Regions from separate parts of the Chromobacterium phragmitis genome, predicted to be linked through region 2. Evidence: predicted binding sites of a transcription regulator. Region 2 holds the regulator's gene; each other region holds the start of a gene.

Region 1 (7,669 bases), 600 kb from region 2:
TCTGCATGTCCAGCGGCTGGCCGGTCTGGCTGGGAATGCCCTGGGCATGAATGCGGGTGGATGCCACCGCCGCCGCGCCGGTGCCGATCTGCAAACCCGACGGCAAAGTGCTGCCATTGGCCAACTGCCCGCCCGGCTGGCGCAGCGTTTGATAATACAACTCCTCGAACACGCCGCGGCTGCGCTTGAAGCCTATGGTGTTGACGTTGGCCAAGTTGTTGGAAACCACGTCCAGTTGAAACTGGCTGGCGTCCATGCCGGTCTTGGCGATATACAGTGCGCGCATCATGGCGGTTTACCTTGTTCTTTCTCGTCCAGGCCTCAGCCCATGGACAACAGCTGAGCAGCCTGCTGGTCGTTCTGCTGCGAGGTTTGCATCATCTTGATATTCAGTTCGTACTGGCGGCCATGAGAGATCATCTGCACCAGAGCCTCCACGGAGTTGACATTGGATGACTCCAAGGTCTCCGGCACCAGTTTGACGTCGGCGTTGGCGGGCAGCGTGCCGCCGCCGTTCACGTGGAACAACCCGTCCTCGCCCTTGTACAGGTCCTTGGGGCCGGGATTGACCATCTTGATCTGCCCCACCAGCTGCGGCGCGCGATTGGCCCCGATCAAGGGTATCGCCATCACCGAGCCATCTTGCCCCAACTGCACCTGCGTGCCGGTCGGCACCGTGATCGGCCCGCCGTCGCCCATGATGGTGAGACCGGTGCGCGTGCGCATCAGGCCGTTGGCGTCCAGCGTGTAGCCGCCGTCGCGAGTATACGCCTCCTGGCCATCCGCGCCCTGCACCGCGAAGTAACCCGGCGAACCCAACGCGAAATCAGACGGATTGCCGGTATGCTGCAGCGGCCCCTGGCTGGCGTCGAAGCCTATGGTGTTGTCCACCACGTAGGTGCGGGTCGGCGCGCCGTCGCCTATCACCGGCAAGGCGCGAAAGGCTGCCAGGTCGGCCTTGAAGGCGTTGGTGTTGACGTTGGCCAGATTGTTGGCGGTGGTGGCCTGCTGCCAAGCTTCATGCTTGGCGCCCGTCATCGCCAGGTACAACATTCTATCCATGCTTCAACTCGCCGCTTAGATGTTCAACAGCGTCTGGACCAAGGTGTCTTGCGTCTTGATCGTCTGGGCGTTGGCCTGATAGTAGCGCTGGGCCGTGATCATGCTCACCAATTCATTGGTCAGGTTGACGTTGGAATCCTCCACCTGGCCGGATGACAGCGTGCCGGTATTGCCCGCGCCTGGACGATTGATGGTGTATGCGCCGGAATTGCCTGTCTGCACCCACAGATTGCCGCCCACATCCTGCAAACCCTGCGGATTGACGAAATTAGCCAGCGCCACCCGCCCTATGCTTTTGGTTTGGCTATTGGAAAAGCTGGCCTGAATCAAGCCGTCCGCCGAGATATTGATGCCCTGCAGCGTGCCGGGCGCCGAGCCATCCTGTATCACGGGATTGAGCGCCGCCGAAGTCTGGGCGATCTGCGTGGAGTTGGTGTAGTCAAGCGTGACCGTCTGCGGTATCGCCGCGCCGTTCAGCGGCGCCGTGGTGAATGTGATGGGCACCGGCGTGAAGCCGGTCAAGTTGCCGCTGGTATCGAAATTCAATGTGAAGTTGGCGGGAGAGGTCGCCGCATTGCCGTCCACATAGGCGTTGACCGTCCAGGTATTGCCGGTTGCCGCGGAGTTGGTCAACGAATAGTAAAAAGTCATCTGGTGCGAATTGCCCAAGCTGTCATAGACAATTTGACTATTCGGCCAATTATAGGAATTAGGATTGGCGGGATTGTTGATGGGAGCCACCGTCGGCGTCTTGCTGCTCGAGTTCAACTGAACAGGCATGCTCAGCTTGGTAGTAGCCTTAGGCGAAATCGAAGTCGCAGCCAATTGCAGCTTGCCGACGGGCCCTTCCGCGATATTGCCGTTCGCATCGGCCGTCCAGCCTTGCAGATAATTCCCCGCGGAGCTGACCAGATAGCCGGAGCTATTGACCTGGAACTGGCCGTTGCGGGTATAGGCCTGAGTGCCGTTAGGCAAGCCCATGATGAAAAAGCCGGCATTGTTAATCGCCAAGTCCAGGCTGCGGCCGGTGGAGTCCAGGTTGCCGTTGCCCATGTTCTGCGTTACCGCCTGCACCTGCACGCCGATGCCCGGCGTGGTGGCGGTGATGCCGTACAGGCTGTTGCCGTACAAGTCGCCGAACTCGGTTCGCGAGCTCTTGAAGCCGACAGTATTGGCGTTGGCCACGTTGTTGCCTATGGTGTCCAGCTGCACGGATGCCGCGTTCAGACCGCTCAAACCTTGTTGAAAGCCCATCTTACTGCTCCTCGTTAAGCTCTAGATCTCGGCGCGCGGCGCTCAGGACATCTGCGCGACATTGGCCAGCGGCACCTGGGAATTATCCGCCAGCACCAACATCGGCGTGCCATTCGCCCAGGAAACCGCTTTCACCTGCTGGGTGGTATAAGCTGTCGCGGTGGTGGACCCGGACTTGTCGATCTGCGTCACCTGAACCTGGAAGGTATACGCGCCATCCGCCGGCAGCGGGTTGCCGCTTGCGTCCTTGCCATCCCAGGAAAAAGTATTCATCCCCTTGCCCGGATTCTTCAACGGCACGGAATCCACGACATTGCCATTTTTGTCCAAGACATTGACTTGCACCGAGGAGGCGGGGCCGTTCAACAGCACGCCGCCCTGAACCGTTTGTCCGGCCGCGGGCATCGGCAACGCATTGCCCGCTATCAACACGTTCTTGTTGATCATGCTGGAGGCCATCAGCGACTGGGTGGCGTTCTGCGCCGACACTAGTTGCTGCATGGTCTGGTTCAGCGTCTGCAAGCCGGCTACCTGGCTGATCTGCGCCATTTGGCTGGTGATCTGGCTGTTGTCCATCGGATTCAGCGGGTCCTGCGCGTTCAACTGCGCAGTCAGCAGCCTTAGGAAATTGTCCTGCATCGCCTGGGCGCTGGTCGCCGACGAATTGCTGGAATTCGTCCCGGACTTGTTGACCGACGGGAGGGAACCGGCCGGCACCTGCCCGTTGTTCACATTGGTGTAGTCGAATCCGTTTCCGATGCCGTTGGTCGCTGCGGTAGCCATGGCCGTCACCCTTTAGCTGGTTTACTGACCGAGCTGCAGTGTCTTCTGCAGCAGGGTCTTGGCGGTGTTCATCATTTCAACGTTGTTCTGGTAAGCCCGAGACGCTGCGATCATGTCGGCCATCTCTTCCACCACGTTGACATTGGGCATGGTCACGTAGCCGCGCTCGTCGGCCAGCGGATTGCCCGGTTCGTACTTCAAGCGCGGCGGAGACTGATCCTCCACCACGGAGGTCACGCGCACGCCGGCGACCTGCGGCTGGGCGGTGTCCACCGGAATCGCGGTGAACACCACGTGCCGCCCCTTGTAAGGCTGCCCGGTGGAGCTGGTGGCGCTTTCCGCGTTGGCCAGGTTGCTGGCCACCACATTGAGCCGCATCGACTGCGCCGACAGCGCCGATCCCGAGATATTGAACAGATTGGACAAAGACATTCATCAACCTCCGGAGCCGTTGCCCTGAATCGCCGAGCTCAGGCCGCTGATCTTCTTGTTGAGGAAGGTCAGCGTGGTCTGATACTGCAGCGCGTTGTCGGCGAAAGCCCCGCGCTCCACATCCATGTCCACCGTGTTGCCGTCCAGGCTGGGCTGCACCGCGCTGCGGTATTGCAGCGGCACGCCTGAGCCGCCCCCGACCTGATTCGCGATGTGCCGCGCATTCGTCGTCGCCAACGCCAATTGCCCCTGTCTGTCCACTTGCGCCTGAAGCGCCGACTTGAAATCGAAATCCACCGCCTTGTAATACGGCGTTTCGGCGTTCGCGATATTGCTGCCTATCACTTCTGCGCGATAGGCCTGCAGATTCAACGCGCGCTGCTGAAAATCGAAATAGTGGGCAATCTTGTCTAGCATTGGGCGATCTCCTTGCTGGCCACACACCAAAGCATGAAGTGTGCCAGCTGCCGAAAGCCCCGAAAACCCAAGTTTTCACGCCCTTGCCGGCCAAAGCGGCAAGTTCGCCGCCCTTGCCGCGCCCGAAGGCGGCAAAACTTGCCGCCCTCGCCGATCCATGGCGCGCATCAAGAGATTTGAGGATTTTGCTTGCCCCTCCGGCCAAACCGTGCCAAAACCGACAATAATGCAAGTAAGTGGAAAGTCGGAGCTCGCGATGCTGGCTTTGGAACAATTACTTATCTCTTTGGCCGAGCCCTCGCCGGTGCAGGCTCAAATCATCACCAACGCGCTGCAAGGCATGGGCGCCTCGCAGATCGAGACGCACGGATCCGGCAGAGAATTGATCGAACAAGCCAGGCTGCGGCGCCCCAGCCTGGTGATCAGCGCCTATCATCTGCCGGACATCACCGGCGCGGAGCTGGTTCAGGAGCTGCGCGACAGCGAGGATCTGTACGACATCCCCTTCATCCTGATCTCCAGCGAAACCAATCCGGAAAGGCTGGAAACGATACGCCAGGCCGGCAGCCTCGCCATCCTGCCCAAACCGTTCACCCACGAAGAGTTCGAACAGGCGATGCAGTCGGTGATGAGCTTCCTCAACTGCGACAGCCTCGGCGCGGAGGTGGACGCGGACATGGCGCTGATGAACGTGCTCATCGTCGACGACAGCAGCACGTCCCGCCACCACATCCGCCAGGTGCTGGAGAAACTGGGGTTCGAGCACTTCTGCGAAGCCGCCAGCAGCGAGGCCGCCATCCCCTACCTGGAACAGGAACCGTTCAAGCTGATCGTCACCGACTACCACATGCCCGGCATGGATGGACTGGACTTCGCCCGCCACGTCCGCAGCAGCGGATTGCAACCCGACACGCCGGTGCTGATGGTCACCAGCGACAGCGACAATCTGAGCAAAGACGAGCTGGAGGACGCAGGCATCGCCGCCTGCTGCCAAAAACCTTTCGACATGGACAAGATGCGGGAGCTGATTCGCACCCTGCTCAACGAATACTGAGCGCTTGCCGCCGCCAGAAAAAACTCTCGGGCGAGCCCGGGAGTTTGTCATTTGAGATATGGGCTTGCTGCCGGCCCCTAGCGCGGCGCCACCCACACCAGGCGGGAATTCGCCTTCTCTTCACCAAAGGCCTGCCGGCGCCAGTAGCCCTGGCTGGCGTATTCGCCGCCGGCCAAGTCCGCCACGCGGCAAAAGGTGACCTCTCCGAAACCGGACTTCAGCAATTGGCTGCGCGCCTTCTGCCGCGTCTTGGCGCAAGAGGGATGAGCGGCGTCCGCCACCCAGTCCGCCGGCGCGGCGGATTCCCAGGCCTTGGCCAGTTCCAGCCTGGGCTGGGTCATCATCGCCAACCCATTCAGAACCGACGACAACAGGCTCAACCACTCCTCCGCGACACCCCCCAGCTGCGCCGCCAACTCTCCCGGATACTCGACCCGCACCAGTTCCACCTGGTCGGCGGCCTGCAGCCAGTTGACGCCGTCCGGCGCGAATCCCATCCGCACCAGCGTCAGCAACAAAGCCTTGCGCTCCGGCTGGTGCGCGACGAAGGCGCCGCCTTCTCCCGGCACATGCAGAAAAAACGCCGCGGCAGGCAAATTCAAAGTATCCGGCAGGTTGGAAGGCTGGCGAGTATGAGCCAGCGCGGAGGCCAGCGCGGCTTCCAGATGGGAAATCACCCTGCCATGGCGGACGAAATGTCCCCACGCCTCGGCCAACGCCAATTCGCATACGATAGCGGCTTGCGGAATCTCGAACACTTGCGCGGCTCGCTCCAGCTCACGCTTGATCACATCCTTCATTTGCGCCCGAGCCTCCGCCGCCTGAACCGTCTGGACATACAGCTGCCCCACTCGCTTGGCCCAGGGCCGGGTGGCGGCGTAGCGTTGCACGGCGTATTCCATTGCTCAGCTTCCTTCAAAATGAAAAAAGGCGGCATTGTAACAAACGCCGCCCCTCGCCCCAACCCGCAGCTTGCTTAAGCGCCAGCCTTCCCCCTGCGCGATACGGCCTTGTCCTGCACGATGCCGGAATACAGCCACTGGCGAAAATGGTTCAGCGTCATCGGCTTGCCGAAATAAAAACCTTGCAACAACTCGAATCCGTTCACCTTCAGATAATTCTGCTGGCCGGATGTCTCTACGCCCTTGACGATGACCCTCACCCCCAGCTGGCGGGTGGAAAGCAACAAGCCGTCCAGCACATTGCCACGCATGGTGTCCTGCCCCAACGCCGTCACAAAGCCCTTCTCCACCTTCAGAAAGTCGAAACCCCAGCGCCGCAGATAAGCTTTGTCCGCATAGCCTGAGCCGAAATCATCCAGCGCCAGCTTCACCCCTTCCCGCTTCAAGCGGCGAATCACGCCTTCCGCTGCGGGCGACTCGCCCAGCGGCGTGCGCTCGGACACCTCCAGCACCAGCACGGCCTGTTTCTCGCGCAGCATCGCCAGCATTTCGCGGCAATCCTCGATCAACTCCGGCATCGCCAGATGCTCGCCAGCGATATTGACGCCCACCATGAAGCCTGGAGGCAAGGCGACTTGGCGCAACTCTCCGCATACCCGCCGAAACAGATAACGGGTCAGCGGCACGATCAGCCCCGTCGCCGTCGCCGCGTCTATGAACAGATCCGCCCGCACATTGCCCTGCACCGGGTGACGCCAGCGAGCCAGCACCTCGACGCCCACGCACTCTCCCCCCGCTGCCGCCACGACAGGTTGGTAATGCGCGAAGAACTCCTGATTGCGTATGCCTTCCAGTATTTCCCAATCCGCCGCGCTTCGCGCGCCGGCGCCTCTCCGCAACCAGGCGGCGAACAGCGCCGCCGCCAAGGCGGCCAGCAAAACGACTTCCAGCACCAGCGCCAGACCCCGCCCATGCAAGGCATCCGGTTGGATCGCGCCCAGCCGCCACGGCAAGATCAGAGACAGCGGCACAAACAGCAACAGCGCCAATCCATACACCACTCCGGCGCGGGCGCCCATCGCCCGCCTCGACAGCCACAAACCCAAGCCACCCCCGATTCGCATCCGCTCGCCCCCAGTCTGCGCCTATAGTGCAGTTTAGCGAGAGAGAAGCCCTTCGCCAGCGCAGGAAGCGCCGCCCAAAGGACGGGTAAAACTTAAATTTCCAAACACAGCCAATCAAGACGCAAACAATCAAATACTTACCCAGCCATTTTTCAGAAAACAGTTGCCCCAAGCCCACAATTAATGTACAGTCCTGCCTCTTGCAATTTCACCGGGCACATCCACCCCCTCGCCTCGCCCGAGTGTGTTCTTCATCGTCCCTGACCATTTTCAGGCTTCGTCCATGCTTGAGTCGTTTAGACTGGACTGCTGTTCGCCGCTTGCCAGGTTGGTGCCGATGAGTTGCGGCCTAGAAGGCGCCGCCTAACCGCCACGAAACCTGGCTTAAAGTGATGCCGGCACACAGCCGGCCTGAAAGGACATCATGACGTTCTCCGATCTGGGCATCGCCCCGACCATCCTGCGCGCGCTGGAAGCCGCCGGCTACCAAAACCCGACCGCCGTCCAGGCAGAAGCCGTTCCCGCCGCCATCGCCGGCCGCGACCTGCTGGTTTCCGCCCAGACCGGCAGCGGCAAGACCGCCGCCTTCCTGCTGCCCGCGCTGACCAAGCTGTCCGAGCGCTCCACCGCCAAGGGCCAAG
Region 2 (7,669 bases):
GAGCGCCGCGGCGGAAGGGCGGTTGAGCTCTCCTTCGGCCGCGGGGTAAAGATCGAAAGGGCAGTCCAGCGGGGCCAGCTCCACCGAGCCGGCGAGGTCGGCGCCTGGGCCGCCGTACAGGCCGGGCTTGTGGCAGAGGAAAGTCAGGGTGTGGTCGGCGCGCAGCGCTGCGCCCTGGGGCTGGCCGGTGTAGGCATCGAGGCCGCTGGGGCAGTCCAGCGCCAGCCGAGGGCAGTCAATCCGGTCCAGCCGGCGCAGGATCTCCTGCCAATGGGCATCCAGCGGACGAGACAGGCCGATGCCGAACAGGCCGTCGATCAGCAGCGCGGGAGGGGGGGCGCGTTCGGGCAGCGCGCTCAGGATGGCGATGCCGTCGTCTTCCGCCAGCCGGCGGGCCTCCGCGCATTCCGCGCTGCCCGGCGGGATGGGCTGGTAGACCAGAGTGGGGTAGCCGCGGGCCTGCAGCTCCCGCGCCGCGTGCAACGCGTCGCCGCCGTTGTTGCCAGGCCCGGCGCAGATCAGCAGCGGCGCGCCGGCGGGCGCTCGCGCCGATACCCAGTCGGCGGCGGCCCAGGCGGCGCGCCGCATCAGGTCCAGCCCGGCGGCGGCCCGCTCCAGCCGGCGCAGCGCCTCCAGGCTCAGGATCGGGCCGCCATCCATGTCATTCCCCCCAGCGCGGCGTCAATGTCTGTTCGACGCCGAGTTGATCCAGGATGCGGGACACGACGAAATCCACCATGTCGTCCACGCTCTTGGGGTGTGTATAGAAGCCGGGCGCCGGCGGCAGGATCACCACGCCCAGCCGGGCCAGCTCCAGCATGTTTTCCAGATGGATGGCGGACAGCGGCGTCTCTCTTGGCACCAGCACCAGCTTGCGTTGCTCCTTGATGCAGACGTCGGCGGCGCGCTCGATCAGGTTGTCGCTCATGCCGTGGCGGATGGCGGCCAGCGCGCCCATCGAGCATGGGCACACCACCATCGCGTAGGGAGGGTTGGAGCCTGACGCGGCCGGCGCGAACCATTCCTCGCGGCCGTAGACTTCCAGCAGATCCGGCGCCGCCGGATAGCGCTGCAACAGCCACGCTTTCATTTCAGCCGGCCGGGAGGGCAGAGTCAGGTTCATTTCCTGTTTGGCCACCACCTGGGCGGCCTGGGAGCACAGCACCCACACGCGGATGTCCGCGGCGAGCAGGGCTTCGATCAGGCGCAGGCCGTAAGGCAGGCCTGAAGCGCCGGTGAGGGCGACGGTGACGGTTTTGCGGCGGGGCATCTGGCATTCTCCAGGGACGGGCCTGCGCGGCCCGTTAGCCCGGTTCAGTGGTCGGTGTGGAGCTGGCGGTGGCGGACCAGCACCTGGCGGTCGGCGAACAGGCGCGCCAGGTTTTCAATGATGAACACCGAGCGGTGCTGGCCGCCGGTGCAGCCGACGGCCACGGTCAGGTAGCTGCGGTTTTCCTTGCCGTAGCAGGGCAGCCACTTGGCTATCATCGCCTGGATGTCGGCTATCATCTCGGCCACTTCCTGGTGGCCGGCGAAGAAGTCGACGATAGGCTGGTCGCGGCCGGTGAACGGGCGCAACTGCGGGTCATAGTAGGGATTGGGCAGGCAGCGGGCGTCGAACACGAAATCGGCATCCTGCGGCACGCCGTGCTTGAAGCCGAATGATTGGAAGATCAGCGTCAGCCGGCTGCTGTCCGCGTCCACCAGCTCGCGGACCCAGCCGCGCAGCGCGTTGGCCGACAGCTCGCTGGTGTCGATGCGTGTTCCCAGCTCCAGCACCTCGGCCAGCATTTCCTGTTCCAGCCGTATGCTTTCCTCCACCGTGATGCCGGCATCGGAGAGCGGGTGGCGGCGGCGGGTTTCGGAGAAGCGCTTGACCAGCGTTTCCGGCTTGGCCTCCAGGAACAGCAGGCGTACGTCGATGCCCTGGGCTTTCAGCGATTCCACGACCTGAGGCAGCGCGCCCAGCGAGGGGCCGGAGCGGGTGTCCACGCTGATGGCGATGTCTTCGTAGCCGAAGTCGGCGTACATCGTCATCGCCTCGGGCAGCAAAGTGGCGGGCAGGTTGTCCACGCAATAGAATCCGGAGTCTTCCAGCGCGCGCAGCGCCACCGACTTGCCGGAACCGGACAGGCCGCTAATCAATATCAGGCGCATTTTCCTGGTCTCTCAAGAAGTTGGTGTGGCGCTCGATGAACTCGCGGGTGCTGTCTATGCCCCTGAGCTGCAGGATGTAGTTGCGCACCGCGGCTTCCACCAGCACCGCCAGGTTGCGGCCGGCGGCGACGGGCAGCACGACTTTGCGCACGGTGACGCCGATGATGTCCTGGGTTTCGGACTGGATGTTGAGCCGGTCCAGCGCCTGCATCGCCTGGTCGTTGGCCTTGACCAGGTGGATGATCAGTTTGAGCACTTTCTTGGGGCGGACGGCCGTTTCGCCGAAGATGGTGCGGATGTTGAGGATGCCCAGGCCGCGGACCTCCAGGAAGTCGCGCAGCAGCGGCGGGCAGCGGCCCTCCAGCGTATCCGGGCCGATGCGGTACAGCTCCACCGCGTCGTCGGCCACCATGCCGTGGCCGCGGGAAATCAGCTCCAGCGCGAGCTCGCTCTTGCCCATCGCCGAGTCGCCCATGATCAGCACGCCGATCTCGAACACGTCGAGGAACACGCCATGGAGCACGGTCGACACCGCCAGCGCGCGGGCGAGATAGATCCGCAGCACGTCCATCAGGTACGGGCTTTCCAGCGTGCTGCACATCAGCGGCACGTTGTGGCTGTGGCAGTAGTCGCGCAGCAGCCGCGGCACCGGCTGGCCGTTGGCCACCATCACCACCGACATGCTCTTGTGGAACAGCTGGTCCAGCGCGGTCTTGGCCGCCGACTGCTCCAGCTTGTTCAGGTAGTCCACTTCCGCCAGGCCCAGCACTTGCACCCGGTTGGGGTGGATGAAGTTCAAGTGGCCGACCAGCGCCAGCGTGGGGCGCTGGTCGTCGTTGCCGATGACGTTGTCCGAGCCGCCGGTGCCGGCGACCCAGGTCAGGTTCAGCTTCTGCTGGTTTTCCTGATACAGCCGGCGTACGGTGATGCTAGGCATGGGGCGTCCAGTCGCTAAGCAGCTTGTAGAGGTCGTCGCGCGCGTTCAGGCCCAGCATCTGCTCGCGCATCTGGCGGCTGGAGAACATCTGCGCCAGTTCCGACAGCACCTGCAGGTGCAGATCGGTGGCGTGTTCGGGCACCAGCAGCACGAACAGGCATTGCACTGGCTTGCCGTCCGGGGCGTCGAAGGGAATCGGCGCCTTCAGGCGGATGAATACGCCGGTCGCCTCCTTCAGGCCGCGGGCGCGGCCGTGGGGAATGGCCACGCCTTGGCCGAGTCCGGTGGAGCCCAGTTTTTCACGGCTGAACAGGCTGTCGAAGATTTCGCTGCGGGCGATGCCGCGGGTGTTTTCCACCAGCAGGCCCACTTGTTCGAACACCCGTTTCTTGCTGGCGACGTCCAGATCCAGCAGGATATGGTCCGGAGTCAGGATCTTGCCGATGAGATTCATGTTGGCTTATGCATGCGGCTCTTGGGGAAAGTCCGAATTCTACGTTGCCTTGATAGTACTGAAAACCGGCAAGCGCAAAGAAAAACGGGAACCGCGAGGCTCCCGTTGTCTTCAATCAGGCCTTACAGCGAAGCCTGGGTCTGGGAGGCTTCGCCCGAACCCAGCGCGCGGTGCTCGGTCAGTTTTTCCTTGTGCTTGAGCACCTGGCGGTCCAGCTTGTCCATCAGCAGGTCGATGGCGGCGTAGAGGTCGGCTTCGGAAGCTTCCACGTGGATGTCCTTGCCGGACAGGTGGACGTTGACCTCAGCCTTCTGGATCAGCTTGTCCACGGACAGGGTGACGGAGATGTCGATCACGTGGTCGACGTGGCGGGTAACGCGCTCCAGCTTGTTTTCAATGTATTCGCGCAGCGACTGAGTGACTTCCAGGTGCAGGCCGGTTACTTTGAGGTTCATACCCTAGCTCCTTCTGGTTTGTCCGCCCGGTCGGGTTGTCGGGCGGCATTGTATTCCTGAGGCGTCTCGGTTTTTATAGCGCCTTGCGCAGACTCACCGCCGGAATCTGCATGGCTTCACGATACTTGGCTACGGTGCGTCTGGCAACCTGTATTCCCTGCTTGGCCAGCGCGTCGGCGATGGCGCTGTCGGACAGCGGCTTGGCGCGGTCCTCGGCGTCTATCATGCCGCGGATGTGGGCCTTGATCGCGGTGGCGGAGCACTCTCCGCCGCTTTCAGTTTCCAGCGAACTGCCGAAGAAATACTTGAGCTCGAACAAACCTCGTGAACAGAGCAGGTATTTCTGGCTGGTGGAGCGGGAAACGGTGGATTCGTGCAGTCCCAGCTCTTCCGCGATGTCGCGCAGGATCAGCGGCCGCATCGCCACCTCTCCGCGCTCGAAGAACAACTGTTGACGCTCGACAATAGCTTCCGCCACTTTGAGTATGGTGTCAAACCGCTGCTGGATGTTCTTGACCAGCCAGCGCGCCTCCTGCAGCCGGCCGGACATTTCGCCGCCCTGGCCGCGGCTGTCTGCCAGCATGCGCTCGTACAGGCGGTTGACGCGAAGGCGAGGCATGGCGGCGCGATTGAGCTCCGCGGCCCAGCGGCCACGGAGCTTGCGCACGCTGATGTCGGGAATCACGTAATGGACGTCGCCGTGGCTGAAGCCGGTGGCCGGATGCGGGTTGAGGCGGGCGATCAACGCCTGCGCCTCGCGCAGCGCGGCGTCGTCGCAGCGCAGCAGTTTTTTCAGCTTGGCGTAATCGCGGCCGCCCAGCAGCGGCAGATGCTCGCGGACGATGGCCAGCGCCAGCGGGTGGCCGGGTTTGCCGCCGGGCAGGCGCCGCAACTGCAGTTCCAGCGATTCAGCCAGCGAGCGGGCGCCGACGCCGGCGGGATCGAACTGCTGCAGCAACGCGAGGCCGACGGCCAGTTCGTCGCTGTCCAGCTCCAGCTCCAGCGGCAGGTTGCCGGCCAGTTCGTCCAAGTCCTGCGGCAGATAGCCGTCCTCGTCCAGCTCTTCGATCAAGAGGCGCATCACCGCGCGGTCGCGGTCGGAGAGGACGATTTCGCCCAACTGCGTCAGCAGGTGCTCTCGCAGGCTGACCGGGCAGGGCACGTTGAGCATGGGGTCGAAATCGTCGTCGTCGCTTTTGCGTCCGCCCGCGCCCCAGTCCAGCAATTCGCCGGCGCTGTCGTCGCGGCTGTCGCCTTCGGCCGATTCGGCCGCGCCGTCTTTCTGCTCCGCTCCATTCGTCGCGGCTTCGCCGTCGCGCGGATCGTCGCCGCGCTCCAGCAAGGGATTATCCAGCAGGAAACGCTCCACTTCCGCCTGCAGGTCCAGCGTGGACAGCTGCAGCAGCTTAATGGATTGCTGCAACTGCGGCGTCAGCGTCAGCTGTTGGGAAACCTTGAGCTGAAGTGACTGTTTCATCATTTACAGGTGGAAATGTTCGCCGAGGTAGACCTCGCGCACTCTTTCGTTGTTGACCAGTTCTTCCGGCTGGCCGGAAGCCAGCACCGAGCCGTCGCTGATGATGTAGGCGCGGTCGCAGATGCGCAGCGTCTCGCGCACGTTGTGATCGGTGATCAGCACGCCGATGCCGCGCTCCTTCAGGAAGGAGATGATTTTCTGAATGTCGATCACCGCGATCGGGTCCACGCCGGCGAACGGCTCGTCCAGCAGGATGAAGCGAGGACGGGTGGCCAGCACGCGGGCGATTTCCACCCGGCGGCGCTCGCCGCCGGACAGCGACAGCGCGTTGTTTTCTCGCAAATGGCCGATGTTGAGGTCGTCCAGCAGCAGGTCCAGCTCTTTTTCCAGTTCTTTGCCCTTGAGGCCGGAGATTTCCAGGATGGCGGCGATGTTCTCTTCCACCGTCATCCGGCGGAAGATGGACGCTTCCTGCGGCAGGTAGCCGAGTCCCAGCTGGGCGCGCTGATGCATCGGATAGCGGGTGATGGCTTCGTCGTCCAGGCGGATGTCGCCGTCGTCGGCGCCGATCAGGCCGACGATCATGTAGAAGCTGGTGGTCTTGCCGGCGCCGTTGGGGCCGAGCAGGCCGACGACTTCGCCGCTTTCGATGCTCAGCGACACGTCCTTGACCACGGTGCGTTTTTTGAAGCGCTTCTTCAGGCGGGATACGGCGAGTACGCTGCGCTTCATGGCTTGGAGGCTCCAGCGGCGGGCTTGGCGGCGGCCGGCTGCGACGCGGCGTTCTTCGGCTGCAGGATGACGGTGGTGCGGCCGCCCTTGCCGGCATTGGCGCCGCCGCCCATCACCTGGTAAACCTCGCTCTGGGTGTCGTAAGTGATCACGTTGCCTATCACCAGGTCGCCGTTGCGTTTGACGCGGGCATTGCCGGTCAGCACCGCGAAGTGTTTGGCGCTGTCGTAGTCGAGCTTGCTGGACTGGCCTTCGATCCAGCCGCCGTTGTTGTCCAGCTTCTGACGGAAGGTGACGATGCGGCCGCTGGCTTGCAGCGTCTGGTTGCCTTGCTGGTCCTGCATGGCCACGACTTTGTCGGCGTTCAGGCGCAGCGTGCCCTGGATCACCACCACATTGCCGGTGCAGGTGGAGATCCCCTTGGTCTGCTCCATGGTGCAGCCGTTGTCGCTGGTGATCTCGATGGGCTTGTTGCGGTCGGCCTGCTCGGCGTGCGCGAACGAGACGGCGGACAGCAGCAGGCCGGCGAGCAGGAGTCGGGTGTTATTTGGCATAGATGATCTTGGTCTTTGAGTGCAGATTGAGCACGCCTTGGGACTCCAGGTAGCTGAAGCCTATGGAGTTGGCCACCGAGTTGCCGTGGTAGATCACCGACGGCGCCTTCGAGCTGGCGAAGCGCTTGCCGGTGTCGACGAACATCGCGCTGCTCACCAGCTTGGTTTCGGGCTGTTTGCTGTCTGCGGGTTTGATCAGGACGACCTTCTTGTCGAAGTAAGCCTGCTGGTTCTTGCTGTTGTAGCGGCCGGTTTCGCCGGTCACATGGTATTGCAGCACGCCCTGCTGGTATTGGTACAGGTCGGGGTTTTCGAAGTAGGCGTCGGGTTTGCCCGGGTATTGCCACATGCGGCTGGCGACCAGCTTGTCCATCAGCCTGCCCTGGGCGTCGTAGCGGATGGCCACCAGGTTGTCCGCCACGTATTCGGGCTTGTCCGGGTCCAGCTCGCGATGGCGGGTATCCCAGCGCGAGATCTGATCCAGCCACAGCGTCAGCATCGCGGTGAGGCCGATCAGCAGCACCGGGAAAAGGCGGTGGGAGCGCAACAGCTTGATCATGCCAGATACCGCGCGAGCACGCCTTCGAACGTGCCTTGGGCCTGCATGATCAGCTCGGCCAGCTCGCGCACCGCGCCGTGCCCGCCGGGGTTGCCGGTCACGTAATGGCAGTGCTGGCGAACCTGCGGCGGGGCTTCGGGGACCGCCACCGCCAGGCCTACTCGGGTCAGGATGGGCAGGTCGATGAGGTCGTCGCCGATGAAAGCGCACTCGTCGGGCGCGAAGCCGGTTTTGTCCAGCAGGTCGGCCAGGGCGACTTTCTTGTCGTGCACGCCGCCATAGTAGTGGTCTATCTTCAGCGCCCGGGCCCGGTGCTCGACGCAGCGGTCGGCGCGGCCGGAAAT
Region 3 (7,669 bases), 2.1 Mb from region 2:
CGACGAGCGTTTCCCGCACCCGCAACTGATGCCGGCCGATCCGGTGATGCGCGCTCGCGCCCGCCTGTTCCTGCATCGTTTCGAAAACGAACTGTTCATTCATGTGAAGACGCTGGAAGCCGGCGCCACAGGCAAGGAAGCGACCAAGGCCCGCGAAGCAATCCGCGACGGCCTGACCACCATCGCGCCGATCTTCTCCAAGCAAAAGTTCATGCTGGGCGACGACTTCTCGATGATAGACGTGGCCATCGCTCCGCTGATGTGGCGTCTGGAGCATTACAACATTGACCTGGGCAAGAGCGCGGCGCCGATCCTGAAGTACGCCGAGCGCATTTTCCAGCGTCAGTCCTTCATCGATTCGCTGACCCCGTCCGAAAAGGCGATGCGCAAGTAAGGAGACGCGATGAGCTCCAGCACCAAGCCGTACATGATCCGCGCGTTGCATCAGTGGTGCGGCGACAATGGCTACACCCCGTACATCGTGGTGTGGGTCAATGGCCGCACCGATGTGCCGCTCGAGTACGTGAAGAACAATGAGATCGTGCTCAATATCGCCGATACCGCAACCAAGAACCTGCGCATCGACAATGAGTGGATTTCGTTTTCCGCGCGTTTCGGCGGGGTTTCGCGCGACATCTGGGTGCCGATCGGCAACGTGATGTCCATCTTCGCCCGGGAAACCGGCGAGGGCATGGGTTTCGAGGTGGAGCCGATGAGCGAAGAGGCGGCCAGCCTGAAGCCGGTTGGCGCCGAAGAGGAAGCGCCGGAGTCCGGCGGCGACGATCCGTCGCCGAACCGCCCCAGCGGGCGGCCAAGCCTGCGTATCGTCAAGTAAACTCGTCGCATTGATCAAAACCGGCCAAAGGCCGGTTTTTTCATTCCGGAATGGCGAAAAAAAAACGGGGCCGAAGCCCCGCCAAGTCCCTTACACAACAATCTTTAGCGGGCGGTCTACTCCACACGCTCGCCGTGCAGAACCAAGTCCAGGCCCTCGCGCTCCTCGTCTTCGGCCACGCGCAGGCCCAGGGCGATATCCACCAGCTTCAGCAGGATGAAGGTGACGATGCCGCAGTAGACGATGGTGACGCCAACGCCCAACGCCTGGATGACCAGGCTGCCGTCGGCGCCGCCGATATCCTTGACCGCGAACACGCCGGTCAGCAGCGCCCCCAGGATGCCGCCGACGCCGTGCACGCCGAAAGCGTCCAGCGAGTCGTCATAGCCCATCATGTGCTTCAGGCCGGTGGCTCCCCAGAAGCAGACCACGCCGGCGGCCAAGCCTATGGCCAGCGCGCCCTTGACGTCGACGAAGCCGGCGGCCGGGGTGATGGCGACCAGGCCCGCCACCGCGCCGGAGGCGATGCCCAGCACCGACGGCTTCTTCTTGGCGATCCACTCGGCGAACATCCAGGCCAGCGCGGCCATCGCGGTGGCGACCTGGGTGGTGACCATCGCCATGCCGGCGCGGCCGTCGGCGGCGACGGCGGAGCCGGCGTTGAAGCCGAACCAGCCCACCCACAGCATCGATGCGCCCACCAGCGTCAGCACCAGGTTATGGGGAGGCATCGCCTCGCGGCCGAAGCCTACGCGCTTGCCCAGCACCAGGGCGGTCACCAAGCCGGCCACGCCGGCGTTGATGTGCACCACGGTGCCCCCGGCAAAGTCCAGCACGCCGTAATTGCCCATCCAGCCGCCCGGCGCCCACACCCAGTGGGCGACCGGCACGTAGACCAGCAACGACCACAAGGCCATGAAGACCAGCATCGCCGAGAATTTCATCCGCTCGGCGAAGGCGCCGGTGATCAGCGCCGGAGTGATGATGGCGAAGGTCATCTGGAAGGTCATGAACACCGATTCCGGAATGGTGCCGGCCAGAGGATGCACGGCCAGCTTGCCGGCATCCTTCATGTACACCATGCCGTCCAGCAGCAGGCGCGACAGATCGCCGATATAGGGGTTGCCGACGGTGAAGGCGAGACTGTAGCCGACCACCGCCCACAACACGGTCACCAGAGCGGTGATGGCGAAGCTCTGCATCAGCGTGGCCAACACGTTTTTCTTGCGGACCATGCCGCCGTAGAACAGCGCCAGGCCGGGAATGGTCATGAACAGCACCAGGGCGGTGGAGGTCAGCATCCAGGCGGTGTCGCCGGAGTTGATCACCTTGGCGGCGGCCACCGCCGGGCCGGCGGGCGCGTCGGCCAGCGCGGGCAGGGAGAGAGCGGCGAGCCCGGAAGCCATGGCAGCGAGTATCTTTTTCATTATGGTTTCCCCAGTTTCACAAAGCGGTCAGACCGCGTCGGCGCCGGTTTCGCCGGTGCGGATGCGGATCACCTGCTCCAGGTCGTAGACGAAGATCTTGCCGTCGCCGATTTTGCCGGTGCGGGCGGATTTCTCGATGGCTTCCACCACCTGGTCCAGCAGCGCGTCGTCGATGGCGATTTCCAGCTTCACCTTGGGCAGGAAGTCGACGACGTATTCGGCGCCGCGATACAACTCGGTATGGCCTTTCTGGCGGCCGAATCCCTTGACCTCGGATACGGTGACGCCCTGTACGCCGATGGCGGACAGCGCTTCGCGGACTTCATCAAGCTTGAACGGCTTGATCACTGCGGTGACGAGTTTCATGGCGGCTCCTTCTCGGACGATTGACAGATGGTTCTGCTGCGGATGGTCATGCAGGAATCGTGCCAGCCCGCGATGGGCGTTCTCTGAATTGTGATGCACTGCAAAAAATGGCGCGCTGTCCATTCAGGCACTTTCCTTGTGCATGGCGGCTGTTTATGCTGCACAACTTTGGTGCATTGCTGCGATGCGACATGTCTTTGTGCTGGCGATGGCCGCGCGGACAGGAAATGCGGGAGCGCGAAGGCGCTTTTTGCTAAACTCGGCTGGATATCCAGACACTGCGGGAGCCGCGACCATGTTGAGCCAGAAACTGTTTGAAGAGATCAGCGCCAAGATCGGCGAGACTATCGCCGCCAGCCCGGCCAAGGACATCGAAAAGAACGTGCGTGCGATGATGGCTTCCACCTTCGCCAAGATGGATCTGGTCACCCGCGAGGAATTCGACGTGCAGCAGGCGGTGCTGGCGCGCACCCGCGAGAAGCTGGCCGCGCTGGAGACGCGCCTGTCCCGCCTGGAGGCGGAGCTGTTTCCCGAGGAGACGGCCGCCAAGGTGGAAGAGCAGTCCGAACTCGGCCATTCCTGAGCGCCATGACGCTGGCGGTGGTGGCGAGCAGGGCGTTGTCCGGGCTTGACGCCCCGGAGGTGGCCGTCGAGGTCCACCTCGCCAACGGCCTGCCCGCCTTCAATATCGTCGGGCTGCCCGACACCGAGGTGAAGGAAAGCCGGGATCGAGTCCGTGCCGCCATTCTCACTTCCGGTTTCGAGTTTCCCGCCCGCAAGATCACCGTCAATCTGGCTCCGGCCGACCTGCCCAAGGATTCCGGCCGCTTCGACCTCCCCATCGCCATCGGCATCCTGCTGGCTTCCGGCCAGGTCAAGAATGACGACATCTCCCGTTACGAATTCGCCGGCGAGCTGGCGCTCAGCGGCGCAGTGCGCCCGGTGCGCGGCGCGCTGGCGATGGCCTGCCAGTGCCATGCCGCAGGGCGGGCCTTCGTGCTGCCGGTGGACAGCGCGGCGGAGGCCGCGGTCGTGGGCGGCGCCGCCGTTTACGCGGTGGCCTCTTTGCCGCAGGCCTGCGCCTTCTTGAATGGCCTGCAGCAGCTGGATCCCTTCGCGGCAAGCGCGGATTCGGCGTTGCCGAACTACCCTGATCTAGCCGATGTCAAAGGCCAGTCCCTCGCTCGTGGCGCGCTGGAAATCGCCGCCGCCGGCGGGCATAGCTTGCTGTTGATGGGGCCGCCGGGAACCGGAAAGTCCATGCTGGCTGCCAGGCTGCCGGGTTTGTTGCCCGGCTTGTCGGAGCGGGAGGCGCTGGAGAGCGCGGCGGTGCAGTCATTGGGCTCGCAGGGCTTCCAGGCGGGACGTTGGCGGGTCCGCCCCTTCAGAGCGCCGCACCATACCGCTTCCGCGGTCGCCCTGGTCGGCGGCGGCAGCGATCCCAGGCCGGGCGAGATCAGCCTGGCGCACCACGGAGTGCTGTTTCTGGACGAGCTGCCGGAGTTCGACCGCAAGGTGCTGGAAGTGCTGCGCGAACCGCTGGAAAGCGGCGTGATCCATATCTCGCGCGCCGCCAGGCAGGCGAGTTTTCCGGCGCGCTTCCAGTTGGTGGCGGCGATGAATCCCTGCCCCTGCGGTTATCACGGCCATCCTTCGGGGCGCTGCCAGTGCACGCCCGAGCAGATGGCGAGATATAGGGGTAAAATCTCCGGCCCCTTGCTGGATCGGATCGACCTGCAGGTGGAGGTGCCGGCGCTGACGGCGGAAGAGCTGCAAGGCTCGGCTCCGGGCGAGGCCAGCGAGCCGGTCCGTTCCCGGGTGTTGCGGGCGCGCGAGCGCCAGCTGTCGCGGCAAGGCATGCTGAACGCCGTTTTGCAGGGCGCCGAGCTGGATCGGCATTGCGGCGGCGATGGGCAGGCGCTGGAGGTGCTGGCCAAGGCATTGCAACAACTTGGCTTGTCGGCGCGCGCGTATCATCGGATACTGCGGGTTTCGCGCACCATAGCCGATTTGCAGGGCGTGGAAACGATAAGCCGCAACCATGTATTGCAGGCGATCCAGCTCAGGCGCGCCATGCAAGGCAGTGCCGGATAGAACTCATATAAACCCGGGCGGCGTGATCGCCGTCCGACAGACATAGCGGTAGTGGTGAATGGCTAATCGAGACCTGAAAAACTCCTCCCGGCCGTCGCGCGGGCGCGGCAACTCTTCTTCGTCGCGCGGTGGCGGCGGCATGATGGCGGGCATCATCATCGGCCTGATCGTCGGCGTGGCGGTGGCGGTGGGGTTGGCGATGTATCTGAACCGATCGCCGGTCACGTTCCAGACCAAGAACGAGCGCAAAGCAGAGACGCCGCAGCCGCCGACCGAGCTGCTGGCGCCGGGGACCCGCATTTCCGATGCCGCCTCTGCCGCCGCGCCGGCGGCGCAGCCGGCGCCGGTTCCTCCGTCCCAGCCCCAGGCCACGCTGGACTCCGGTCAGTCCGCGCCGCCGCCGGCTGACAGCCATGGAGCCAAGCCCAAGCCCGCGCCGCAGGCTCAGGCCAAGGGCGGCAAGGAAGAGCAGCGCTTCGATTTCTACAAGATACTGCCGGGCCAGGTGGACGCGGTGACGTCCGACGCCAAGTCCGGCCGGCCGGGGGAACCTTCGGCATCGGCGCCTGCCAAAAAAGTTTATCTGCAGTTGGGCGCATTCCAGAATCAGGACGAGGCCGACAATCTGAAGGCGAAGCTGGCTCTGCTGGGGGTGGAGGCCAAGATCCAGTCGGTCAATGTGCCGGACAAGGGGATGGTGCATCGCGTCCGGGTCGGTCCGCTGAGCCGTCAGGACGATGTGGACCGCCTGCGCGCGCAACTGAAACAAGACGGCATCAGCGCCAATGTGGTGAAGGCCGAATAAATCGAACCCTTATTTAACGGGAAAACAAGATGAAGAAATGGTTGCTGTTGGTAATGCTGGCGGTCAGCGGCATGGCGAATGCCGCTATCCAGTTGGGCAAGGATTACACCATGCTGAGCACGCCTCAGCCGGTCGCCGATCCCAAGAAGGTGGAAGTGATCGAGTTCTTTTCCTACCATTGCATCCATTGCTATGACGATGATCCGGCCTTCAACGCCTGGGCCAAGGCGCAGCCGGCCGACGTAAGCTTCCGCAAGGAGCAGATCGTGTGGCAGAAGTCGATGGAGGGCTTCGCGCGCATGTTCGCCACTTTCAACGCCACCGGCACTTTCGACAAGCTGCACCGCGCCGCTTTCGAAGCGCAGATCAAGCAGCGCGTGGATCTGTCCAAGCCGGACCAGTTCGCTAGCTGGATCAAGCAACAAAAGGGCGTGGACAGCGCCAAGCTGCTGCAGACCTACAACTCTTTCGGCATCAACGCCCAGGTGGCGCGCGCGAGCAAGATCACCCGCGACTACCAGATCCAGGGCACGCCGACCGTGATCGTCAACGGCAAGTACGTGGTGGTGACCGCGACGCCGGAGCGGATGATCCAGGTGATGAACGAGCTGGTGGCCAAGGCCCGCGCAGAGAAGAAGTAAAGCGGCCAGCTCATGCGAAAGGCGGCGAGAGCCGCCTTTTTTGTTGGCGAGTCGTGGATTTTGAATGGCGGAGGATGCCGCTTTGTCATTTTGATGTAAAAAGTTCTTGACGCGCTTTCGTCTTTGTCTTAATATGCAACCTCTCTGACGCGGGGTGGAGCAGTCTGGTAGCTCGTCGGGCTCATAACCCGAAGGTCGTAGGTTCGAATCCTGCCCCCGCAACCAAATACAGAAAAGCCGAATCAAAACGATTCGGCTTTTTTCGTTTCTCGGCGCGCCATCGCGTATTCGATGCAATCAGGCAGTTTTCTTTTGCACGCTGATTTTTTCAAGCAGGTTTTTATCAGGACAGAAATATTTTTTGTAACGGATTGCAATGACTTTCATGACTTGGTCATCTCAATGCCTTTGTCCTAAGTGGTTGTCTCTTCGATGGAATCCCGCGGCGATTGTCCTTGATCCCTGTCAATTGAATGGCATATTCGGTGACGGGTGGATTTTGACGAGGATCAAGACTCTTGAAATCTTGGCTGGAACTGTTTTTAATACGCCCCGCCCGCTGTCATTGCTGCGACGATTTGCCGCAGATGTCGCCGCGGCGGGCGCAGATGTTAGTGTTTGCCGAAATCCTGTCTTCCCGCGCCGCGCATGGCGTTTCACTCGGACAGTGAACTTTCTGCTGTCACCTCATCGTCCGGAAACGATTGTGGAGTCGTTTCCAGTCCCGCTGGGCAGTCGTTGCCGGCAGGGTCGATCGCGGCAAGCCCGCGAGCTCTAAATTTCTGGTTTGGCCAGGATTCGTCATGCCGGCAAGGTTGCCCCGGCACGGCGGCTATCCTGCGGGAAACTGTTTTCTTGGCGTTGGAGCGAGGCTCGCAACGCCTGTCGCGCATCCGCGCGCCAAAGGATTTTTTAACCTGAAAAGTCGTAAGATGAGAAACCATAGACCCTCCCGCCTGATGCGGGGGCTGGCGCCTGTGGTGATCGCCCTGCTGTCGGGATGCCAAGGCGGCATTCTCGATCCCAAGGGCCAGATCGCCGCGGAGCAGAAGTCCCTGATCCTGACGGCAACCGCGCTGATGCTGCTGGTGGTCATCCCGGTGATCGTGATGACCTTGGTCTTCGCCTGGAAGTACCGCGCCGGCAACAAGGAAGCCGCCTACGAGCCGAAATGGTCGCACTCGACCAAGATCGAGATCGTGGTATGGCTGATCCCCTGCATCATCATCGCCTTCCTGGCGACGCTGACCTGGAAGAGCACCCACAAGCTCGATCCTTATCGTCCGCTTGAGTCGGACAAGAAGGCGATCCAAGTGCAGGTGGTGGCGCTGAACTGGAAATGGTTATTCATCTACCCCGAGCAGCAAATCGCTTCCGTCAATGAGCTGGTATTCCCGGCCGATACGCCGGTGAGCTTCAAGATCACTTCCGACGCGGCGATGAACTCGTTCTTCATTCCGCAGCTGGGCGGCCAGATCTACGCGATGGCCGGCATGCAGAC
Region 4 (7,669 bases), 2.2 Mb from region 2:
GCAGCGATATCCAGGTGCGTGTCTTCATCTTGTTTTCCTCATGGTTCAATCCAGAAATCCGGCTTAGCCGCCGGTATGCGACATGAATCGTACAACGGCGCCGCCCGGCGCGCCAAAATCATGGCCCCAGGGCTTGCCGTCCACCGCGCGCCGGATGGCGTCCTCCAGCTCGCCATCGTCGGCCCCGCCGCGCAGCAGCGGGCGCAATTCCAGCTTGTTCTCCTGCCCCAGGCACAGGTACAGCGCGCCGTCCACCGCCAGCCGCACCCGGTTGCAACTGGCGCAAAAGTGTTGGGAGATGGGCGTGATGAACCCCACCTGCCCATGCCCGTCCGCCGTCTGCCAATATCGCGCCGGCCCGCCGCCCAGCTCGCTGGCGCACGGCCGCAGGTGAAAGCGGCGGACCAGCCGGTCCCGCGCGCCGTCCAACGGCAGGTAGGCGGCGGCGCGGCCGGCCTCGCCCATCGGCATCGCCTCGATCAGGCGCAGGATGAAGCCGTGCACGAAGCAAAATGCCGCCATCGACTCGATCTCGCCGTCGTTGACGCCTTGCAGCGCCACCATGTTCAGCTTGATCGGCGCGAGCCCCGCCGTCTTGGCCGCCATCAGCCCGGCCAGGGTGGCGTCCAGGCAGTCCCGCCCGCACAAGGCGCTCACGCATTCGCGCCTGAGCGAATCCAGGCTGACATTGACCCGGCCCAGGCCGGCCGCCTTCAGCGCGGCGGCGTGCCGGGCCAGCCGGGTGGCGTTGGTGGATAGCGACAGGTCGCGCACGCCGGGCGCGGCGGCCAGCTCGCCCACCAGATCGACGATGCCGGCGCGCAGCAGCGGCTCGCCGCCGGTCAGCCGCACCCGGCCCACGCCCATGGCGGCGAACAGGCCCACCAGACGGCGGATTTCGGCGAAACTCAGCCAATCCGCCCGCTCGGCGTAAGACCCGCCGCCCGCCGGCCGGCAATAGCGGCAGCGCAGATCGCAGCGGTCGGTCACCGACAGCCGCAGATAGGCGATGCGCCTGCCGTGGCGGTCGATCAGCGGCGGCTTGTCCATGCCCTACTCCGCCAGCGCGGCCTTGCGCAGGTCCGCCTTCAGCCGCGCGTAAACGCCGCGCGCGTGGTTTTCCGCCCAGGCCTGGTCGGCGATGGGTTCCAGCCGCACCGTGCAGTATTTCAGCTCCGGCGTTTTGGAGATCGGGTCCAGGTGGTCCACCGTCAGCTCGTTGCAGGCGCCTATCCACCACTGGTAGGTCATGTAGACCGCGCCAGCGTTGACGCGCGGATTATGGTTGGCTCGGGTGATCACCTTGCCGCGGCGCGAGGCCACCCACACCAGCGCTTGGTCAGCGATGCCGAACTTCTTGGCGTCATTCGGGTGGATCTGCACAAAGCCCGGCTCGTCGGCCAGCGTTTGCAAGGCCGCGCAATTGCCGGTCATCGAGCGGCAGGAGTAGTGGCCCACCTCGCGCACCGTGCACAGGCCCAGCGGATATTCAGCGTCCACCGTTTCCAGCGGCGGCCGCCACTCGGCGGCGAACAGCCTGGCCTTGCCGCTGGGCGTGTCGAACCGGCGGCCCTCGTACAGCCACGGCGTGCCGGGATGGTCTTCGCTGGGACACGGCCATTGCACATAGCCGAGGCCGGCCATCTTGTCGTAGCTGGCGCCGGTGTAGAGATGGCACAGGCCGCGCAGCTCGTCCCAAATCTGCTGGGCGTTGTCGTAATGCATGGGATAGCCCATGGCCGTGGCGATCAGGCTGTAGATTTCCCAATCGTCCTTGACGTCGGCCGGAGGCGCTATCGCCTTGTAGCAGCGCTGAAAGCCGCGGTCGGCGCTGGAGAACACGTTTTCGTGCTCGCCCCAGGAGGTGGCGGGCAGGATCACGTCGGCCGCCATCGCCGTCTTGGTCATGAAGATGTCCTGCACCACGATCAGGTCCAGCTTCTCGAAAGCGCGGCGCATCATGCCCAGATCGGGCTCGGTCTGCAGCGGGTCTTCGCCGAAGATGTAATACGCCTTCAGCGAGCCGGCCTCGATGCGATGCGCCACCTCGGTGATGCTGCAGCCCTTCTCCGCCGGCAGGCTGTCCACGCCCCAAGCCTCAGCGAAGCGCGCGCGCGCCTCGGCGTCGCTGACGTCGTAATAACCCGGCAGCGTGTTCGGCAGCGCGCCCATGTCGCAAGCGCCCTGGACATTGTTCTGGCCGCGCACCGGGCCGACGCCGACATGGGGCCGCCCCAGGTTGCCGGTGAGGGTGGCGAGGCTGGACAAGCCCTTGACCACGTCCACCGCCTGGCCCCACTGGGTCACGCCCATGCCCCACAGGATGGTGGCGCTGGGCGCGGCGGCATACATCCGGATGGCCTGGCGGATCAGTTCGGCCGGCAGGCCGGTGATCTCGGCCGCGTATTCCGGCGTGTACTTGGCGACGGCGGCCTTGTATTCCTCGAAGCCTTCGGCGTGCTCGGCGACGAAATCCGCCTTGTACAAGCCTTCGCTGATCAGCACATGGGCGAAGGCGTTGACCAGCGCCATATTGGAGCCGTTCTTCAATTGCAGATGCAAGTCGGCCACGCGCGCGGTTTCGATGTAGCGCGGGTCGCAGACGATGATCTTGGCGCCCTTTTGCTTGGCCTTGAGAATGCGGCGGGCGACGATGGGGTGGGAATCGGCCGCGTTGTAGCCGAACACCAGAATGCAGTCGGTGTCCTCGATCTCGCAGATCGAGTTGCTCATCGCGCCGTTGCCCAGCGTGGCCATCAGCCCGGACACCGACGGCCCGTGGCAGACCCGGGCGCAGCAATCGATGTTGTTGGTGCCGATCACCGCGCGGGCGAACTTCTGCGCGATGTAGTTGGACTCGTTGCCGGTGCCGCGCGAGGAGCCGGTGAACATGATGGCGTCCGGACCATGCTCGCCCTTGATCTGACTAAGCCGGCCGGCCACGAAGGCCACCGCCTCGTCCCAGCCGACGCGCTCGAACTCGCCGCCGCGCCGGCGGCGTATCATCGGATGGCGCAAACGCGGCGTCAGCAGCTTGGTGTCGTTGAGGAAGTCCCAGCCGTAATAGCCCTTCAAACACAGCTCGCCCTGGTTGGTCACGCCGTCCGCGCCTTCCGCGCCGACGATCTTGCCGTTTTCCACCAAGAGATTGAGCTTGCAGCCCGAACCGCAGTACGGGCAAACCGAAATCACCTTCTCCATTTTCCTGTCCTTTTGCGCGTTGCGTTCGATTCAGAGCGATAGCGCCGGCGTGTCCAGCGCGGCCTGCTCCCGGCGTTTCTTCATGGCGGCCTCCAGCGCCTGCGGCTCCACCATGCGCAGCGCGTTGGTGGGACAGGTGGCGATGCATGCCGGCCCGCCGGTCTTCCCTACGCACAAGTCGCACTTCAAAGCCTTGGCCTTGAGCTGGCGCGTGGCGAAGCCGCCCGGCTCCGGCCGCTGCCTCACCGTCACCACCTGCATCGCGCCGTAAGGACAGGCCACCATGCAGGTCTTGCAGCCCACGCAGCGCTCCTGCAGCACCTGCACACTGTCGCCGGCGTAGACGATGGCGGCGTTGGGACAGGCGTTCAGACAGGGCGCGTCGTCGCACTGCCGGCACAACACCGGCGTGCTGATTCGCGCGCTCTTGATCACCGTCAGCCGGGGATGGAAGTTGTCCGGCGACAATGGATCGCCAGGGCTCAGCGGATGGGCCAGCGCGCACGCCACTTCGCAGGTGCGGCAGCCGATGCAGTTTTGGGGTTCAGCGATGATGAACCGATTCATTTCAGCCTCCTCAAGCGGCGGCAGCCGCCCGAACGTCGATTGCAAGCTTTGCGAAAACTCGCGTTCATGCCTTGCATAAGCCATGCCAGCCGCCCGCTTCCGCGCAATGTCCTGTTTCGAAACAGAAATCCGGCTTGACGCCGGTGTCGAACGCCGCAACCGCCCAGCCGCGCATCGTCAGAAGTGACGACGCCTCGACACCGTCGCCCGCCGCCAAGCCGCCGCATCGCCCGCATCGAGGCGCGGGCCGGCCAGGAGAAAAAAACCGTGCACGAACTGACACTTGCGGAAAGCGTGGTCGCCATCGCCGAGGCCGCCGCGCGCCGCGCCGGCGCCCGCCGCGTCACCCGCGTCCGCCTGGCACTGGGTTTGCTAGCCCATGCGGAGACAGACACCCTGCTCTACTGCTGCCAGCTGGCGGCGCGGGACACCCTGGCGGCCGACGCCGAATTCCAGGCCGAGCGCCGCCCCGCCCAGGCCCATTGCGGCGACTGCGGGCAGCGCGCCGAAATCGCCTCCCTCCCGGCCCGTTGCCCGCGCTGCGGCGGCGAAAACCTGGCGCTGGAAGGCGGCGACGAGATGAGGGTGGTCGATATCGGAATCCGCTAGGAGGAAACACCATGTGCACAACCTGCGGCTGCGGCCACGGACAAGTCAGCATCAACGGCAAGCGCGGCCATGGCCATGGCGCGCCCGGAAGCGGCTACCGGCTGGCCGGCCAGCGCCATGGCCCGCTGGACGCCGCGCACGCGCCGGACACCCCGGCCGAACGCATCGTCGCCATCGAGCAGGACATCCTCGCCGACAACAACGCCCGCGCCGCGCGCAATCGCAGGCTGCTGGCCGAACGCGGCGTCTTCGCGCTCAATCTGGTGTCCAGCCCCGGCTCCGGCAAAACCAGCCTGCTGGTGGACACCATTGGCCGCTGGGCCGGGCGCAAGCCGGTGGCGGTGGTGGAAGGCGACCAGCAAACCGCCAACGACGCCGAACGCATCCGCGCCGCCGGCGCGCCGGCGGTGCAGATCAACACCGGCAAGGGCTGCCATCTGGACGCCCGCATGGTGGCCCAGGCGCTGGCGCGGCTGGAGCGCGACCGGGCCATGCCGAACGGCGGCCTGCTGCTGATCGAGAACGTGGGCAACCTGGTGTGCCCCGCCGCCTTCGATCTGGGAGAGGCGCACAAGGTGGCCATCCTGTCGGTGACCGAGGGCGAGGACAAGCCGCTCAAATATCCGGACATGTTCCGCGCGGCCGACCTGTTGATCATCAGCAAGACCGACCTGCTGCCCCATCTGGACTTCGACATCGCCGCCGCCATCCGCATGGCGCGCCGGGTTCGCCCCGGCCTGCCGGTGATCCGGCTGTCGGTCAAAACCGGCGAAGGCTGCGACGAATGGCTGAACTGGCTGGCGGCCGGTTGCGGCGAAGGAGGTTGACCATGGCGCGCGAACAGTTGACGGTGAGAGGCATCGTGCAGGGGGTTGGCTTCCGCCCCTTCGCCTACCGGCTGGCGGACGAGCTCGCCTTGTCCGGCTGGATACGCAACGACGGCGACGGCGTCACGCTGGAGCTGCAAGGCGGCCGCGCCCAGCTGGACGGCTTCGCCAGCCGCCTGCTGGCCGAAAAGCCGCCGCTGGCGCGCATCGACCAAGTACTGCGCCAGCCGCGGCCCGAGCGGGAAGAAGACGCCGGCTTCGCCATCCTGGACAGCGCCGCCGGCGGCAACCGCGCCGCCATCGGCGCCGACAGCTGCGTCTGCGACGCCTGCCTGGCCGAACTGTTCGACCCCGCCGACCGGCGCTACCGCTACCCTTTCATCAACTGCACCGATTGCGGGCCGCGCTACACCCTGGTCAACCGCCTGCCCTACGACCGCGCCCAAACCAGCATGGCCGTGTTTCCGCAGTGCCCCGCCTGCCTGGCCGAATACCGCGACCCGCGGCACCGCCGCTTCCATGCCGAACCCAACGCCTGCGCGCATTGCGGCCCAAGGCTCTCGCTGCGAGACGCGGCGGGCCTTGTCGCCGGCGATGCCATCGCCGAAACGCTGAAGCGGCTGCGGCGCGGCGAGATCGTCGCCATCAAGGGCCTGGGCGGCTATCACCTGGCCTGCGACGCCCGCGACGCCGGCGCCGTGGCCCGGCTGCGCCAGCGCAAGGCCCGCGAGGAAAAGCCGCTGGCGGTGATGGCCGCCAACGCCGTCTCGCTGGCCGGCCTGGCTGAGCCGGACGAACTGTCGCTGCGGCTGTTGAACTCGGCCCAGCGCCCCATCGCGCTGCTGCCCAAGACCGCCGCCTGCGACAAGGCGCTGGCCGGCGTGGCGCCGGATGTGGCCTGGCTGGGCGCGATGCTGCCCTACACCCCGCTGCATTACCTGCTGTTCCACGAAGCCGCCGGCCGGCCGGCCGGCGCCGGCTGGCTGAAACAACCGCAGCCGCTGCTGCTGGTGATGACCAGCGCCAACCTTCGCGGCGAGCCGCTGATCACCGCGGACGAGGACGCCCGCGTGCTGCTGCCGGTGCTGGCCGACGCGGTGCTGGAGCATAACCGCGACATCGTCACCCGCTGCGACGACAGCGTGCTGCGCATGGGCTGCCACGGCCACGCGCAATTCCTGCGCCGCGGCCGCGGCTACACACCCTGCGCCATCGGCCTGTCGCGCGGCGGGCCGTCCGTGCTGGCGCTGGGCGCGCAGCAGAAAAACACGCTGTGCCTGACCCGCGGCAACGAAGCCTTCCTGTCCCAACACATCGGCGACCTGGACCGCGTGGCCAACTGCCAGGCGCTGGAGGCCGCCGTCGCCCACTTGCAGACGCTATTGGCCACCCGGCCGGAATGCGTCGCCCACGACCTGCACCCCGACTACTTCAGCAGCCGGCTGGCGCGCGAGCTGGCCGAACGCTGGGGCCTCCCGGCCCTGGCGGTGCAGCATCACCATGCCCACATCGCCGCCATCCTGGCCGAACAGCAATGCGACGACGCGGTGCTGGGCCTGGCGCTGGACGGCGCCGGATTGGGCGACGACGGCGCGGCCTGGGGCGGCGAGCTGCTGCTGGTGGACGGCGCCCATAGCCAGCGGCTGGCGCATCTGGCCCCGCTGCCCTTGCCCGGCGGCGACCGCGCCGCGCGCGAGCCCTGGCGCATGGCCGCCGCCGCGCTGCACGGCTGGGGCGCGGACGAGGAAATCGCCCACCGCTTCCCCCGCGAGGCGGCCGCGCCGCAACTGGCGCGCTGGCTGGCCAACGGCAAACCCATGGCCGCGACCACCAGCCTGGGGCGGCAATTCGACGCCGCCGCCGCGCTGCTGGGCGTGGCTGCCCGCACCAGCTTCGAAGCCCAGGCGGCGATGCGGCTGGAAGGCCTGGCCGAACGCCACGGCTTGCCGGACAAGCCGCCACGGCTGCACCGGATAGACGAGGAGCAGACGCTGGACCTGTCGCCGCTGTTGCGCCGGCTGGCCGACGGCATGGCCCCGGCCGAGGGCGCGGCGCTGTTCCATGCCTGCCTGATCGAAGCGCTGGCCGACTGGGCCGCCCAGGCGGCTCGCCGCCACGGGCTGCGCCGCGTGGCGTGCGGCGGCGGCTGCCTGCAAAACGCCATCCTGGCGCGCGGCCTGCATGCCGCGCTGGGCCGACGCGGCCTGTCCATGCTGCAGGCGCGGCGGGCGCCCGCCGGCGACGGCGGCCTGGCCCTGGGCCAGGCCTGGGTGGCGCAAAGACATTTCCATCCCTGAGGAGCCCGCTATGTGCCTGGCCATTCCCGCCCGCGTCACCGAAGTCCTGGAGCCCGACCAAGCCAGGGTGGAGCTGGGCGGCGTGCACAAGATCATTTCCACCGCGCTGGTGGACGCCGCGCGGGTAGGCGACTACCTGATCGTCCACGTCGGCTTCGCCATCGGCAG

What was found. Region 2 encodes sigma-54, which starts transcription at its own class of promoters, with help from an activator protein. Its sites were predicted from a motif close to CTGGCACGCTTCATGCTT; they were not measured.
Region 1: the regulator sigma-54 is predicted to act here: its motif matches at 3,978-3,995, upstream of flgB (flagellar basal body rod protein FlgB).
Region 3: the regulator sigma-54 is predicted to act here: its motif matches at 2,677-2,694, upstream of glnK (P-II family nitrogen regulator).
Region 4: the regulator sigma-54 is predicted to act here: its motif matches at 3,840-3,857, upstream of DK842_RS13650 (4Fe-4S dicluster domain-containing protein).

The regions. Positions count from the first base shown of each region.
Region 1 is NZ_CP029495.1:4,493,062-4,500,730, forward strand. Features, by position in the region: gene flgG (flagellar basal-body rod protein FlgG) at 1-289, opposite strand, end outside; gene DK842_RS21190 (flagellar basal body rod protein FlgF) at 322-1,062, opposite strand; gene flgE (flagellar hook protein FlgE) at 1,078-2,316, opposite strand; gene DK842_RS21200 (flagellar hook assembly protein FlgD) at 2,359-3,099, opposite strand; gene flgC (flagellar basal body rod protein FlgC) at 3,121-3,531, opposite strand; gene flgB (flagellar basal body rod protein FlgB) at 3,535-3,948, opposite strand; gene DK842_RS21215 (response regulator) at 4,205-5,002, shown strand; gene DK842_RS21220 (hypothetical protein) at 5,080-5,904, opposite strand; gene DK842_RS21225 (EAL domain-containing protein) at 5,979-7,028, opposite strand; gene DK842_RS21230 (DEAD/DEAH box helicase) at 7,453-7,669, shown strand, end outside.
Region 2 is NZ_CP029495.1:305,155-312,823, reverse strand. Features, by position in the region: gene DK842_RS01560 (NAD(P)H-hydrate dehydratase) at 1-660, opposite strand, end outside; gene DK842_RS01555 (flavin prenyltransferase UbiX) at 662-1,270, opposite strand; gene rapZ (RNase adapter RapZ) at 1,315-2,157, opposite strand; gene hprK (HPr(Ser) kinase/phosphatase) at 2,138-3,094, opposite strand; gene ptsN (PTS IIA-like nitrogen regulatory protein PtsN) at 3,087-3,548, opposite strand; gene hpf (ribosome hibernation-promoting factor, HPF/YfiA family) at 3,671-4,003, opposite strand; gene DK842_RS01530 (RNA polymerase factor sigma-54) at 4,077-5,480, opposite strand; gene lptB (LPS export ABC transporter ATP-binding protein) at 5,484-6,212, opposite strand; gene lptA (lipopolysaccharide transport periplasmic protein LptA) at 6,209-6,766, opposite strand; gene lptC (LPS export ABC transporter periplasmic protein LptC) at 6,756-7,325, opposite strand; gene DK842_RS01510 (KdsC family phosphatase) at 7,322-7,669, opposite strand, start outside.
Region 3 is NZ_CP029495.1:2,425,717-2,433,385, forward strand. Features, by position in the region: gene DK842_RS11580 (glutathione S-transferase N-terminal domain-containing protein) at 1-394, shown strand, start outside; gene DK842_RS11585 (ClpXP protease specificity-enhancing factor) at 404-835, shown strand; gene DK842_RS11590 (ammonium transporter) at 952-2,262, opposite strand; gene glnK (P-II family nitrogen regulator) at 2,290-2,628, opposite strand; gene DK842_RS11600 (accessory factor UbiK family protein) at 2,924-3,211, shown strand; gene DK842_RS11605 (YifB family Mg chelatase-like AAA ATPase) at 3,217-4,722, shown strand; gene DK842_RS11610 (SPOR domain-containing protein) at 4,781-5,527, shown strand; gene DK842_RS11615 (thiol:disulfide interchange protein DsbA/DsbL) at 5,557-6,168, shown strand; tRNA gene DK842_RS11620 (tRNA-Met) at 6,317-6,393, shown strand; gene cyoA (ubiquinol oxidase subunit II) at 7,101-7,669, shown strand, end outside.
Region 4 is NZ_CP029495.1:2,850,572-2,858,240, reverse strand. Features, by position in the region: gene DK842_RS13665 (HupE/UreJ family protein) at 1-28, opposite strand, end outside; gene moaA (GTP 3',8-cyclase MoaA) at 64-1,050, opposite strand; gene fdhF (formate dehydrogenase subunit alpha) at 1,054-3,201, opposite strand; gene DK842_RS13650 (4Fe-4S dicluster domain-containing protein) at 3,232-3,768, opposite strand; gene DK842_RS13645 (hydrogenase maturation nickel metallochaperone HypA) at 4,036-4,377, shown strand; gene hypB (hydrogenase nickel incorporation protein HypB) at 4,389-5,204, shown strand; gene hypF (carbamoyltransferase HypF) at 5,207-7,501, shown strand; gene DK842_RS13630 (HypC/HybG/HupF family hydrogenase formation chaperone) at 7,512-7,669, shown strand, end outside.